DNA from 3 places in the Kitasatospora sp. NPDC092286 genome. Region 1 is predicted to be linked to each of the others. Evidence: riboswitches for the same ligand, from Rfam matches in the RefSeq annotation. Region 1 holds a riboswitch; each other region holds the start of a gene.
The links. Region 1 has a riboswitch for thiamine pyrophosphate ahead of ACIQIB_RS29175 (purine-cytosine permease family protein). Riboswitches for the same ligand answer to the same signal wherever they lie in the genome.

Region 1 (4,162 bases):
GCCGGGCGGTTGGTGATGATCGCCGACACCCCGAGCTCCAGGCACAGCTCCACGTCGGCCGGCTCGTCCACGGTCCAGACGTGCACCTGGTGGCCCAGCTCGCGCAGTCGCGTCACCAGCCGCGGCCTGGCCCGCACCAGCTCGATGCCGGGCCCGGCGATCCCGGCCCCGCCCGGCAGCGTCGCGCCCGGGCGCAGCCGGCCCCGCAGCGGCAGGCCGCGCTCGAACAGGAACACCCTCGGGTACTGCGGCGCGGTGGCGGCCACCCGGGCGAGCGCCAGCGCGGAGAAGCTCATGATCCGGGCCTGCGGGCGGCCGTCCGCGGGGTCTCCGGTGATCTTGAACCGGTCCAGCATCCGCAGGAGCTCGGCCTCCACCCGGCCCCGGAAACGGACCGGGTGCTTGGTCTCGATCGCCAGGTCCACCGGGCGTCCGCAGTCCGCGACCAGCTCCAGCAGGCTCTCCAGCCGCAGAACGCCCCGCAGCTCCGGGTCCGCGCTCGGTGCGCCCGTCTTCCAGGCGCCGAAGTCGTGCGCCTCCAGCTCGGCCAGCGTCATCGCGGACACCGTGCCGCGGCCGTCCGAGACCCGGCCGATCCTGCGGTCGTGCACACAGACCAGATGCCCGTCGGCCGTGACCCGGACATCGCACTCGACCGCGTCGGCGCCCTCGGTGAGCGCCCGCCGGTAGGCGGCGAGCGTGTGCTCGGGCAGTGCGTACGAGGATCCGCGGTGGGCGATCACCTGGACGGACGGCGCGGTGCGCGCCGCCGCCGGGGGGAGGTCGGGGCTGGTCACACGTCCCACGATAGGCGGCGGAAGTGACGCGAAAACGAAGACGGCCCCAACCTGAGGGGCCGTCTTCGCGTGGGGGGGCGGATCAGTCCCGCGCGTCCCGGCGGGTCAGCGGGGTGAGCGCCCAGGTGGCCAGGGCCGGCACCAGGAAGCCGAACAGCGAGGCCGAGGTCCACTCCTGCGGGGTGAAGTGCAGCGCCTCCTGGACGGAGGTCCAGAAGTCCGTCCACCAGCCGGCGATCGCGGTCGGCGCGATCAGCTGGTAGACGACGAAGCCCAGCGCCCACGGCAGCAGCATCAGCCGGCGGGACGGCGCGTCGGCGGAGAGGTTCCAGCCGCGCCGGCCGGCGCCGAGGAAGTAGTCGACCGCCAGCACCGCGAACATCGGCACGAACACCGAGCCGATCAGGCCCAGGAAGGCGTAGTAGGAGTCGGTGAACTCGGTGATCTGCAGAGCCAGCACCGTGATCAGCAGCCCGGTCCCGCCGGTCAGCACCCGGCGGTCCACCCTGGGCAGCAGGTTGTGGACGGACATCGCGGTCGAGTACACGTTGGCGAAGGACTGGTCCGTCTCGCGCAGGACCAGCACCAGCAGGAACGCCCAGCCGGCCCAGACGCCCAGGAAGGAGTCGAAGATCCGGTCCGGGTCGCCGCCGGACTGCAGCAGCGCGATCAGGCCCAGCACGTAGCACCAGACCTGGGCGACGGTGTAGCCGGAGAAGCTGCCCCAGAACGCGGCGCGCGGGGTGCGCGAGTGCCGGGTGTAGTCGGCGGCCAGCGGCACGAAGGAGATCGACACCGCGATCATCGCGTCGGTGGCCTTCAGGAAGCCGTGCCAGTTGCCCGCGCCCGGGTCCGGCACGCCGTGCCGGCCCAGCTGGACGGTGAAGTACACCATCGCGACCGCGACCGCCCCGGCGACGAACCGCCGCAGCACCGCGATCGAGCCCAGCGGCCAGATGGTCAGCGCGGTGGTCAGCGCGCCCGCCAGCAGGACGAAGGCCCAGCGGTAGCCCTCGGTGTGGACGACGGTCTGCGCGCCCATCGCGATCACCAGCAGCTCGTACACGCCCCAGCCGATGCACTGGACGATGTTCAGCACCGTCGGCACGTACGAGAGCTTCGTCCCGAACAGCCCGCGCAGGTTCGCCATCGCCGGTGCGCCGGTACGGGCCCCGATCAGGGCGGCCACACCGAGCATCGCGGTGCCGACCACGGTCCCGGCCGCGATCGCGGTCACGGCGGCGGCCAGGGAGAGCTCGCTGCCCCGCGCGCCCAGCACGGTGGCGGCGGTGGTGAAGCCGATCAGGCTGACGCCGAGGTTCATCCAGAGCGCGAAGTGGTCGCGGAAGCGGAGCGTGCGCGGCGGCTCGGTGTCCAGGACGAGCGGCGCCTCGACCCGCTCGGACCGGTCCGGCCGGTCCAGGACGGCGGTGGCCGCGGCGGCGCCGGTCGCGGTGGGGGAGCCGGGCACGGCGGCGGAACCGGGCACGGGGGGACCGGCGTCGGAGTGAACGGTCGTGGACGGTTCGGAGAAACCCTTGGACGCGGGCGCGCCCGAAGAAGAGGATGGCGAAGCAGGCGGCATGGCCGATACTCCCTACGCCGGCATTACCCGGACAGGTTCCGGCGGTCAGCGCCCCCTCGACGGTCCGCCCACGGACGTCGTGGCGTACGGTCGACCAGCGCACTCTCAGCCTGGGAAGGTCCAAGCTCCCGCGTGTCAGTTGTGAGCGACAGGCTAACCGGCACGGGGGTGAACGCCAAGGCCAGGCGCTGGGCGCCCCGGCCGCGAGGGACATCCGGCGGCGGTGGGCGAGCGGCCGGTGGGGGTGGTGGTTCGGGGGCGTTCGGCCGGGTTTCCGGACGGGGCCGTCGGGCCTGGCTAAGGATTCTTATGACTTCTTCAGAAGGGTCCTTACGGCAATCGAATCGAGTGTGCGAAAAACTATGCTTCTTGGTCCTGTCAGCTATGGAGGTCGTCCGTGAGCACCGAGCGCGAGGTTGGGTCCACCGGGCCGCAGGGGGAACAGCCCTCCGGCGGCCAGGGGGTGGTGGGTCCCGCTCATGACGGTCCGGCGCAGCAGTCCGCGTCCGCCGCTGCCACCCCCGCACAGGCGCCCGCCGACCGGACCACCACCGACGTGGCACCGGCGGTGCCCGCCGCGCCCGCCGCTCCGGCGGCCGGCGGATCCACGCCGACGCTGGCGTTCAGCAAGATCAGCGCCCCGGCGCCGGCCGAGGCACCCGCCGCGGCCGCGGCTGCCGACGCTCCCGTGTCCGCGCCCGCCCCGGTCGAGGCCGGCCACCCCGGCCCGGGGTACATCGACGCCCCGCCGCCGGTCGTGCCGCCCGCCCCGGCGGGGCCGCCGGCCGCGCCCGCCCCGGCGCTCGCCGAGGCCCTGGCCCTGCCGACGGCGCCCGTCGTCAACCCGTACGCCACCACGGGCGCCTCGGCCGCCGCGGCGCACGACCCGTACGGTGCCCCGCCCGCCGCGGCCCATGACCCGTACGGCGCCCCGGCGGGCCCGCCCGCGCAGCAGCACCCCTTCGGCGCGGGCCAGCCGCTCGGCGGCTGGGGCCCGCACGACTCCTCGGCCGGCGGCGCCGGCGGTCCCGGCCACCCCGGCGGCCCGCTCGGCTACCCGCCCGAGTACCCCGGTACGTCCGGCCCCGGCGGTCCGCGCAAGAAGCGCGGCGGCCTGGTCGCCCTGATCGCCGCCGTCGCCCTGGTCGCCGGTGTGGCCGGCGGCGCGCTCGGCGTGACCATCGCCGACCGCAACGACAACAGCGCCAGCTCCGCGAACGACCGCCGCAGCACCACCGTGCAGGCCAACAGCCCGGAGAAGAACGAGCCCGCCCCCGGCTCCGTCGCCGGCATCGCGCAGAAGGCGCTGCCCAGCGTCGTCACCATCAAGGCGCAGGGCAACGGCGAGTCCGGCACCGGCACCGGCTTCGTCTTCGACACCGAGGGCCACATCCTCACCAACAACCACGTGGTGGCGCCCGCCTCCAACGGCGGCAAACTGACCGTCAAGTTCGCCGACGGCAGCTCCTACAACGCCTCCGTGCTCGGCCGCGCCGAGGGCTACGACGTGGCCGTGGTCAAGCTGGACAACCCCCCGAAGGGGGACAAGCTGACCCCGCTTCCGCTGGCCGACTCCGACAAGGTCAACGTCGGCGACTCCACCATCGCCATCGGTGCCCCGTACGGCCTGGAGTCCACCGTCACCACCGGCATCATCAGCGCGAAGGACCGCCCGGTCGCCTCCGGCGACGAGACCGGCGCCCAGTCCTCGTACATGAACGCCCTGCAGACCGACGCCTCGATCAACCCCGGCAACTCCGGCGGCCCGCTGCTCGACTCC
Region 2 (4,162 bases), on a different contig from region 1:
AGCGCCTGCTCCAGGATCTCCAGGCTGGGCGCGCCACCGGTGCCCATGATCAGCCGGGAGCCGAACGTGGTCCCGGCGATGTCCAGCAGGTCGTCCGCCATGGTCAGCCTCCCTGGACGGCGGTGAGGATCTCGATCCGGTCACCCGCGGCGAGCCGGGTCCGCGGCCACGAACCACGCGGCACCACGGTCTCGTTGAGCGCGGCGGCGACGCCGGAGTTGGCGGCGCTCAGCGCGGCCACCACCTCGGCGAGGGTGGTGGTGGCGGGCACCTGCCGGGGCTCGCCGTTGACGGTCAGTGCGATCTCGCTCATGCGGGGGCCTTCGTGGTGGAGCGGGCGGGGGAGAAGCGGGTGGGGGTGAACGGCGCCGCCAGGGCGGGCGTCTCGCCGGTGGTCAGGTACTCGGCGACCAGATCGGCCGTCACCGGGGTGAGCAGCACGCCGTTGCGGTAGTGGCCGGTGGCGGCGACGAGGCCGGGCAGGGCGGTCGGACCGATCAGCGGGGCGTTGTCCGGGGAGCCGGGGCGCAGTCCGGCGGAGGTCTCCACCAGGGGCAGCTCGGTGATGCCGGGGACGAGCTCGTGCGCGTCGCGCAGCAGCTCGTACACCCCGCCGGCGGTGACGGTGGTGTCGTACCCCTGCTCCTCGCTGGTGGCACCGATCACCAGCTCGCCGTTCTCCCGGGGCACCAGATAGAGGTGCCGGCCGCGCACCACCGCGCGCACGTTGCGGGAGAGGAACGGCCGGTACGGCTCGGGCACCCGCAGCCGCAGGATCTGCCCCTTCACCGGGCGGATCGCGGGGAGCACGCCCTCGGGCAGGCCGGGCAGCCGGTGGCTGTGCGGACCGGCGGCGAGCACGATCCGGTCGGCGGTGACGGTCTCCAGTGTGTCCAGCCGGGCGCCGACCGCGCGGTCGTTCTCGACCAGCAGTTCGGTGGCCTCGGCGCGGTGCAGCAGGACGCCGGCCCGCTCGCAGGCGAGGACCAGCGCCCTGACCAGCCGGCGGCCGTCCACCTGGTGGTCGTCGGTGACGTGCAGACCGCCCCGGACGCCGGGGGCGAGCATGGGTTCGAGCCTGCGGGCCTCGCGGCCGGTGAGCCAGTGCGAGTCCAGGCCGAGCCGCTGGTGGAAGGCGTGCAGTTCACGCAGTTCCGCGCGGTCGTCGGAGTCCAGGGCGACGGCGACGGTGCCGCACTGGCGGTAGCCGGTGTCCTGGCCGCCGCTCGCCTCGGTGAGTTCGGCGGCGAAGGCGGCATAGCGCTCGTTGGATGCCATCCCGAGGCGGAGCAACGGCTCCTCGCCGTACTGGAGTTCGGTGACGGGGGCGAGCATGCCGGCCGCGACCCGGGCGGCGCCGCCGCCGTGCGCCGGGTCGATCACCACGATGTTCCCCAGCCCGCGCCGGGCCGCGCGCCAGGCGACGGCGAGGCCGATGATGCCCCCGCCGATCACCAGGACGTCGGCATGCGCGCCCTTGGCCAAGCGTGTCAAAGTCGCTGCTCTCCCTTCGCCGGTATGACCCGGATCAGGTTCGGACGGTCGCAGGCCGTGTCAGCCCGCCTCTCAGCCCGGTCCGCCGGGCTCCCGTGAATTGGTGCCACCACCTTAACTCCGCGTCCCGCCCCGGCCGAAGGCGCGTACGAGGGGTGGACCCGAGCCCGGGTGGGGCCCGGACGGACGGCCGCCGCTGAGTACAGTGACGGCGTGGCAGAGCTGAGCGGGACGGATCAGGTGGTCGTGGTCGGGGCCGGGCTGGCCGGGGCGCAGTGCGCCGCGGGGCTGCGGCAGGGCGGCTGGCGGGGGCGGATCGTGCTGGTCGGCGAGGAGCCCCACGCGCCGTACGACCGGCCGCCGCTCTCCAAGGAGGTGCTGCTCGGCAAGGCCGATGCCACCACCCTCGACCTCGACTTCGCGGACCTGGGCGTCGAACTGCTCACCGGCCGCCGCGCCACCGGCCTCACCCCCGGGGTGCTGCACACCGACGCCGGCGATCTGCCGTACGGCACGCTGGTGATCGCCACCGGTGCCGCCCCGCGGGCCCTGCCCGGCGCCGAGCGCGCGCACCTGCTGCACACCCTGGACGACGCGCTGGCGCTGCGTGCCCTGCTCCGGCCGGGCCTGCGCCTGGTGCTGGTCGGCGCGGGCTGGATCGGCGCCGAGGTGTCCACCGCCGCCCGGGCGGCGGGGTGCGAGGTCACGGTCGTCGAGATGGGCCCGGCGCCCGTCCCCGGCGCGCTGCCCGCCGGGATCGGCCGGGCGATGGCCGCCTGGTACGCCGAGGCCGGGGTGGACCTGCGCTGCGGCGTCGGGGTCGCGGCGGTGGAGCCCGGCGCGGTGCTGCTGGCGGACGGCTCGCACCTGCCGGCCGACGAGGTGCTGGTCGGGATCGGCGCCCGGCCGGCCACCGGCTGGCTGGCCGGCTCCGGCGTCGAACTGGACGCGGCCGGTGCCGTCCTGGTGGACGAGCGGCTGCGCACCAGCCTGCCCGGCGTCTTCGCCGCGGGGGACTGCGTCAGCTATCCGTCGGCGCGCTCCGGCGTCCGGCTGGCCGTCCAGCACTGGGACCACGCGCTGCAGTCCGGCGCGGCGGCGGCCGCCGCCGTCCTCGGCGCGCAGGCGCCCTACGATCCGGTGCCGTACTTCTGGTCGGAGCAGTTCGGCCGCATGGTCCAGTACGCCGGGCGGCACGGGGCCGGTGACGAGCCGCTGTGGCGCGGTTCACCCGGGGAGCCGTCCTGGTCGGTGCTCTGGCTGCGCGATGGTGTGCCGCGCGCCCTGCTCGCGGTGGACCGTCCGCGCGACCTCGCCCAGGGCCGCCGGCTGATCGAGCGCGGTACGGCGCTGGACCCGGCCCTGGCGGCGGACCCCGCGGTGCCGCTGAAGTCGGCGCTTGCCGGGTAGCGCGGCGGGGCCCGCGGGCGGCCGCCCCGGTGCTCGACGGACCTGTGACGGGTGTGCGGCGGGTGGTGAGTGGTGCGCGGCGGGCCGTGGAGGTGGCAGTCTGGTGGCGTGAGTGAGATCGAAAGCAAGATTGAAACCCTCGTTTCCGAGTGGATGTACCTGCCCGACATCTCGGAGCAGTGGGGCGTGCGGGTCACCGAGGTCCGCGACCTGGTCCGCAGCGGCGGGCTGATCGCGGTCCGGCGCGGCCCGAACAAGTCGCTGCAGGTGCCTGCCGCGTTCATCGACGGCCAGGGCCTGGTCAAGCACCTGTCGGGCACCCTGACCGTCCTGCGCGACTGCGGGTACAACGACATGGAGATCCTGGAGTGGCTCTTCACCGAGGACCCGTCGCTGCCCGGCAGCCCCATCCAGGCGCTGTGTGAGAACCGCGGCACCGAGGTGAAGCGCCGCGCCCAGGCGATGCTGATCTGATGGCGGCGGACACCCCGCGCCGGCGGCTCGCCGACGCCCGGCTCTACCTGTGCACCGACGCCCGCCGCGAGCAGGGCGACCTCGCCGAGTTCCTGGACGAGGCGCTGGCCGGCGGGGTGGACATCGTCCAGCTGCGGGACAAGGGCCTGGAGGCCAGGCAGGAGCTGGCGGCCCTGGAGGTCTTCGCCGACGCCTGCCGCCGCCACGGCAGGCTGCTGGCCGTCAACGACCGCGCCGACGTCGCGCACGCCGCCCGCCCCGACGTGCTGCACCTCGGGCAGGACGACCTGCCGGTGCCGGCCGCCCGGGCGATCCTCGGCGAGGACGTGATCATCGGACGGTCCTGCCACGCCGAGTCCGAGGTGGACGCGGCGATCGCCGAGCCCGGCGTGGACTACTTCTGTACCGGGCCGGTCTGGCCGACCCCGACCAAGCCCGGCCGCCACGCGCCGGGCCTCGGCCTGGTCTCGTACGCGGCCGCGCGGGACACCGACCGGCCGTGGTTCGCCATCGGCGGCATCGACCTCGGCAACCTGGACCAGGTGCTGGCGGCCGGCGCCCGCCGGATCGTGGTGGTGCGCGCCATCACCGGCGCGGACGACCCGCGGGCGGCCGCCGCCGAGCTGTCCCGGCGGCTGCGGGCCTGACCCCGCCGGGCCCGCCGCCGTCCGCCCGTACCCGCCCGCCGTACCCCCCGGTACCGGTCAGTACTTGCGGACGGTGGCGGCCTCGGCCAGCGCCAGCAGCACCTCGCGGGCCCGCTCGTCCGCCAGCGGCGCCGCCT
Region 3 (4,162 bases), on a different contig from region 1:
ACCGTGCATGGTGGTGAGCAGCTGCCGGGCGAGGCCGAGGCCGGTGCCGCCCATGGTGAGGGCCTTGGCGAACAGCTCGCCCACCCCGTCGGCGCCGTTCAGCAGGATCATGTGCTCGACATTGCCGAAGGACTCGGCGGCGGCCAGCACGATGTCCGGCCACTTCTCCGCCAACTCCTGTGCCACCACGGCCTCCTGGTTCTCCGAGAGGGCGGCGGCCCGGGCCCGGATGCCCTCGGCCTTGGCGAGCCCGATCGCCCGGGTCGCCTCCGCGTCCGCCAGACCGCGGGCCTCGGCGGAGGCGGCCTCCGCCTCCCCGGTGGCCCTGGTCGCCTCGGCGGCGGCGAGCCCGCGCAGCTTGGTGGCCTCCGCGGCGGCCGCGGCGGCGATCTTGACCTGGCCGGCCTCGGCCGCCGCCTTCAGCTCGGTCTCCTGGGCCTGCGCCTGGGCGGCGGAGATCCGGGCGTCGCGGTCGGCCTCGGCCCTGGTGCGGGTCTCGTACGCCTTGGCGTCGGCCGGCTTGCGGACGTCGATCTGCAGCTGCTGCTCCTTGCGGCGGGCCTCCAGCTCGGCGACCTTGGTCTCCTGGACGACCACCTCCTGCCGGGCGGCGGCCTGGGCGAGCGGTCCGGCCTGCTCGGCGCGGGCGTTGGCGGTGTCCCGTTCGGCCTGGTAGGCGGACTGCTGGATCTGGCTGTTGCGGGTGGCCTCGGCCTTGCGCGCGGCGGCCTCCTGCTCCGCCTCGGTGGCCATCCGGTCGGCCTCGGCCTGGGCGATCCGGGCGTCCCGCTGGACGGCGGCGGCGTGCGGGATGGCGAGGTTCTTGATGTAGCCGGTGGGGTCGATGATCTCCTGGATCTGCAGGGTGTCGATGATCAGCCCGAGCTTCTCCATCTCCAGCCCGGAGGCGGCCCTGGTCTCCCCGGTGAGCCGCTCGCGGTCCCTGATCATGTCCTCGACGGTGAGCCCGCCGACGATCGAGCGCAGGTGGCCGGCGAAGACGTTGTGGACGCGCTGGCTGATCAGCTTCTGCTGGTCGAGAAAGCGCCGGGCGGCATTGGCGATGGAGACCTCGTCGTCGCCGACCTTGAAGATCACCACGCCTTTGACGTGGACCGGGATGCCCTGTGAGGTGACGCATTCGACGTTCAGCTCGGCCTCGTTGAGGTCCAGTGAGAGCCGGCGGACACCCTGGAGGCCCGGCGTGACGAAGGTCCCGCGGCCGGTGACGATCCGGAAGCCCAGACCGTCGCCGACCCCCTCGGTCCGGTGCCGGGAGCCGGAGATGATCAGAGCCTCGTTGGGCTCCGCCACCCGCCACATGAGTTTGAAGAGCGTGATCCCGAAGACCAGCGCGGCGACGACGGCCCCCGCGATGATGAGCACCATGGTTCAACTCCCCCTTCCGGCGCATGAGATGCGCCGGTTCGGATTGTCCGCTCAGGGCAACTCGAAGGAAAGGGAAGTGACGTGACGGGCTGTCACAAGCGTGTCACGGGAAGACCGGTGCCACATAGACGGTCCGGGGCGGGTGGTACTCGACCACCACCACCGGTGTGCCGACCGACAGCCGGTCGCCCGGTACGGCGAGGTAGGCCAGGAAGGCCTCCGTCCCCTGGCGCTCCCTGACGTGCACCATCACCTCGCCGACCAGACCGGCTCCGACCGGACCGGTGACCCGCCCTGTGCTTCCGACCACTACGGCCTCCCTCGTCGCCTGCCCGTGTGACTGCCAGTCTGCCGGGCCGGGCTCCCCCGGTGGGCCCGCCGGCCGAATCGCCGGGCACCGACCCCCTCTGGACCAGCCGCGATCGGCTCGCTACGGTGTTGGACGTCATGCGCGGGCAATACCGCCTGCGGACACGGGAGCTCGGAGCACCGGGCTGAGAGGGCGCTGACCGGGACGTCGCTGGACGTGCCGAACGCTGCGCCGACCGCAGGAACCTGACCGGGTAATGCCGGCGTAGGGAGTTGAAGGTCTGATGACCACTTTTGATGCACAGCCGCAGTCTGCCCAGAACGCCGCCGTCAGCAGCGCGGGCACCGGCTATCCGACCCCGGCCTGGCGCAAGGCCTACCGCGACGGGTCCCGCCCCGACCTGCGCGTTCCGTACCGCGAGGTCGTGCTCACCAACGAGAAGAGCGTCCCGCTCTACGACACCTCCGGGCCGTACACCGACCCGGCGTACGAGCCCGACGTACGGCGCGGCCTGCCCGCGCTGCGCGACGCGTGGATCCGCCAGCGCGGCGACGTCGAGGAGTACGACGGCCGCGAGGCCCGCCCCGAGGACGACGGGATCAAGCACACCTCGCCGCGCGGCGGAAACCTGAAGAACCTGGACGCCGTCTTCCCCGGCCGCCCGCGCCGCCCCCTGCGCGGCCGCGGCGACGTCGCAGTCACCCAGCTCGGCTACGCCAAGCGCGGAATCGTGACCCCGGAGATGGAGTTCGTCGCCCTGCGCGAGGGCCTGGCGCCGGAGTTCGTCCGCTCCGAGGTGGCGCGCGGCCGGGCCGTCATCCCGGTCAACGTGAACCACCCCGAGGTCGAGCCGGCCGCCATCGGCACCAACTTCCTGGTGAAGATCAACGCCAATATCGGCAACTCCGCCGTCACCTCCTCGATCGAGGAGGAGGTGGAGAAGATGACCTGGGCCACCCGCTGGGGCGCGGACACCGTGATGGACCTCTCCACCGGCCGCAACATCCACACCACCCGCGAGTGGATCCTGCGAAACTCCCCCGTGCCGATCGGCACCGTGCCGCTCTACCAGGCGCTGGAGAAGGTCGACGGCAAGGCCGAGGACCTCAGCTGGGACGTCTACCGCGACACCGTCGTCGAGCAGTGCGAGCAGGGCGTGGACTACATGACCGTCCACGCCGGAGTGCTGCTGCGGTACGTCCCGCTGACGGCCCGCCGCAAGACCGGCATCGTCTCGCGCGGCGGCTCGATCATGGCCGCCTGGTGTCTGGCGCACCACCGGGAGAACTTCCTCCACACCAACTTCGAGGAGCTCTGCGACATCCTCGCCCGCTACGACGTCACCTTCTCGCTCGGTGACGGCCTGCGGCCCGGTTCGATCGCCGACGCCAACGACGAGGCGCAGTTCGCCGAACTCCGGACGCTGGGCGAACTCGGCCGGATCGCCCGGGCCAAGGACGTCCAGGTGATGATCGAGGGCCCGGGCCACGTCCCGATGAACAAGATCAAGGAGAACATGGATCTCCAGCGGGAGATCTGCGACGAGGCGCCGTTCTACACCCTCGGCCCGCTGACCACCGATGTCGCCCCCGGCTACGACCACATCACCTCGGGCATCGGCGCCGCGATGATCGCCTGGTGGGGCACCGCGATGCTCTGCTACGTCACCCCCAAGGAGCACCTGGGCCTGCCCAACCGGGACGACGTGAAGACCGGCGTCATCACCTACAAGATCGCCGCCCACGCCGCCGACCTCGCCAAGGGCCACCCCGGCGCCCAGGCCTGGGACGACGCCCTCTCCGACGCCCGCTTCGAGTTCCGCTGGGAGGACCAGTTCAACCTGGCCCTCGACCCGGAGACGGCCCGCGCCTTCCACGACGAGACCCTCCCCGCGGAGCCCGCCAAGACGGCCCACTTCTGTTCCATGTGCGGCCCGAAGTTCTGCTCGATGAAGATCAGCAAATCCATCAATGAGAAGTTCGGCAACGGCGCTCCCTCCCCGGAGTACGACGAGGAGGCCGTCGAGGGCATGAAGGCCATGTCCGAGGAGTTCAAGGCCCAGGGCAACAAGGTCTACCTGCCCCTGGCGGACTGACACACCACGCACGAGCGCCGTCCCGATCGACGCGGGACGGCGCTCGGCTCGGGAGGACCTGGTAGCCGGCGGAACACGTCGACCTATGCTCGGCCCATGACGCTCTACTTCGATCCTGAGGCAGCACTTGGCGAGGACCGAGAGGCGTTCCGGGGCAAGTGGGAGGACTGTCTCTGGCTCAACGTCCCCGGGCCCTTCTACGGAGGCGAGACCGACACCTGCCGGACGGGCCGGATCTCCGCGCCCCAACACGTCCTCTACGGCGGTGAGTACCTGACCGAGTACGTCTACCGCCAGCCTCGGACTCCGGCGGAGGTCGCCCGGCTGGTCGAGGCGGCCGACTGTGACCCGTTCCTCGGCTACGGCTG

Region 2: linked by a shared signal. The riboswitch ahead of thiO (glycine oxidase ThiO) and the one ahead of ACIQIB_RS29175 (purine-cytosine permease family protein) in region 1 are both predicted to bind thiamine pyrophosphate.
Region 3: linked by a shared signal. The riboswitch ahead of thiC (phosphomethylpyrimidine synthase ThiC) and the one ahead of ACIQIB_RS29175 (purine-cytosine permease family protein) in region 1 are both predicted to bind thiamine pyrophosphate.

The regions. Positions count from the first base shown of each region.
Region 1 is NZ_JBIVRD010000035.1:6,330-10,491, reverse strand. Features, by position in the region: gene ACIQIB_RS29180 (glycerophosphodiester phosphodiesterase family protein) at 1-797, opposite strand, end outside; gene ACIQIB_RS29175 (purine-cytosine permease family protein) at 880-2,286, opposite strand; TPP riboswitch at 2,375-2,524, opposite strand; gene ACIQIB_RS29170 (S1C family serine protease) at 2,780-4,162, shown strand, end outside.
Region 2 is NZ_JBIVRD010000034.1:53,577-57,738, reverse strand. Features, by position in the region: gene ACIQIB_RS28970 (thiazole synthase) at 1-101, opposite strand, end outside; gene thiS (sulfur carrier protein ThiS) at 104-313, opposite strand; gene thiO (glycine oxidase ThiO) at 310-1,494, opposite strand; TPP riboswitch at 1,489-1,601, opposite strand; gene ACIQIB_RS28955 (FAD-dependent oxidoreductase) at 1,708-2,904, shown strand; gene ACIQIB_RS28950 (Rv2175c family DNA-binding protein) at 3,013-3,378, shown strand; gene thiE (thiamine phosphate synthase) at 3,378-4,025, shown strand; gene ACIQIB_RS28940 (polyprenyl synthetase family protein) at 4,083-4,162, opposite strand, start outside.
Region 3 is NZ_JBIVRD010000011.1:193,657-197,818, reverse strand. Features, by position in the region: gene ACIQIB_RS14230 (flotillin family protein) at 1-1,389, opposite strand, end outside; gene ACIQIB_RS14225 (hypothetical protein) at 1,493-1,699, opposite strand; TPP riboswitch at 1,853-1,987, shown strand; gene thiC (phosphomethylpyrimidine synthase ThiC) at 1,983-3,794, shown strand; gene ACIQIB_RS14215 (ferredoxin) at 3,891-4,162, shown strand, end outside.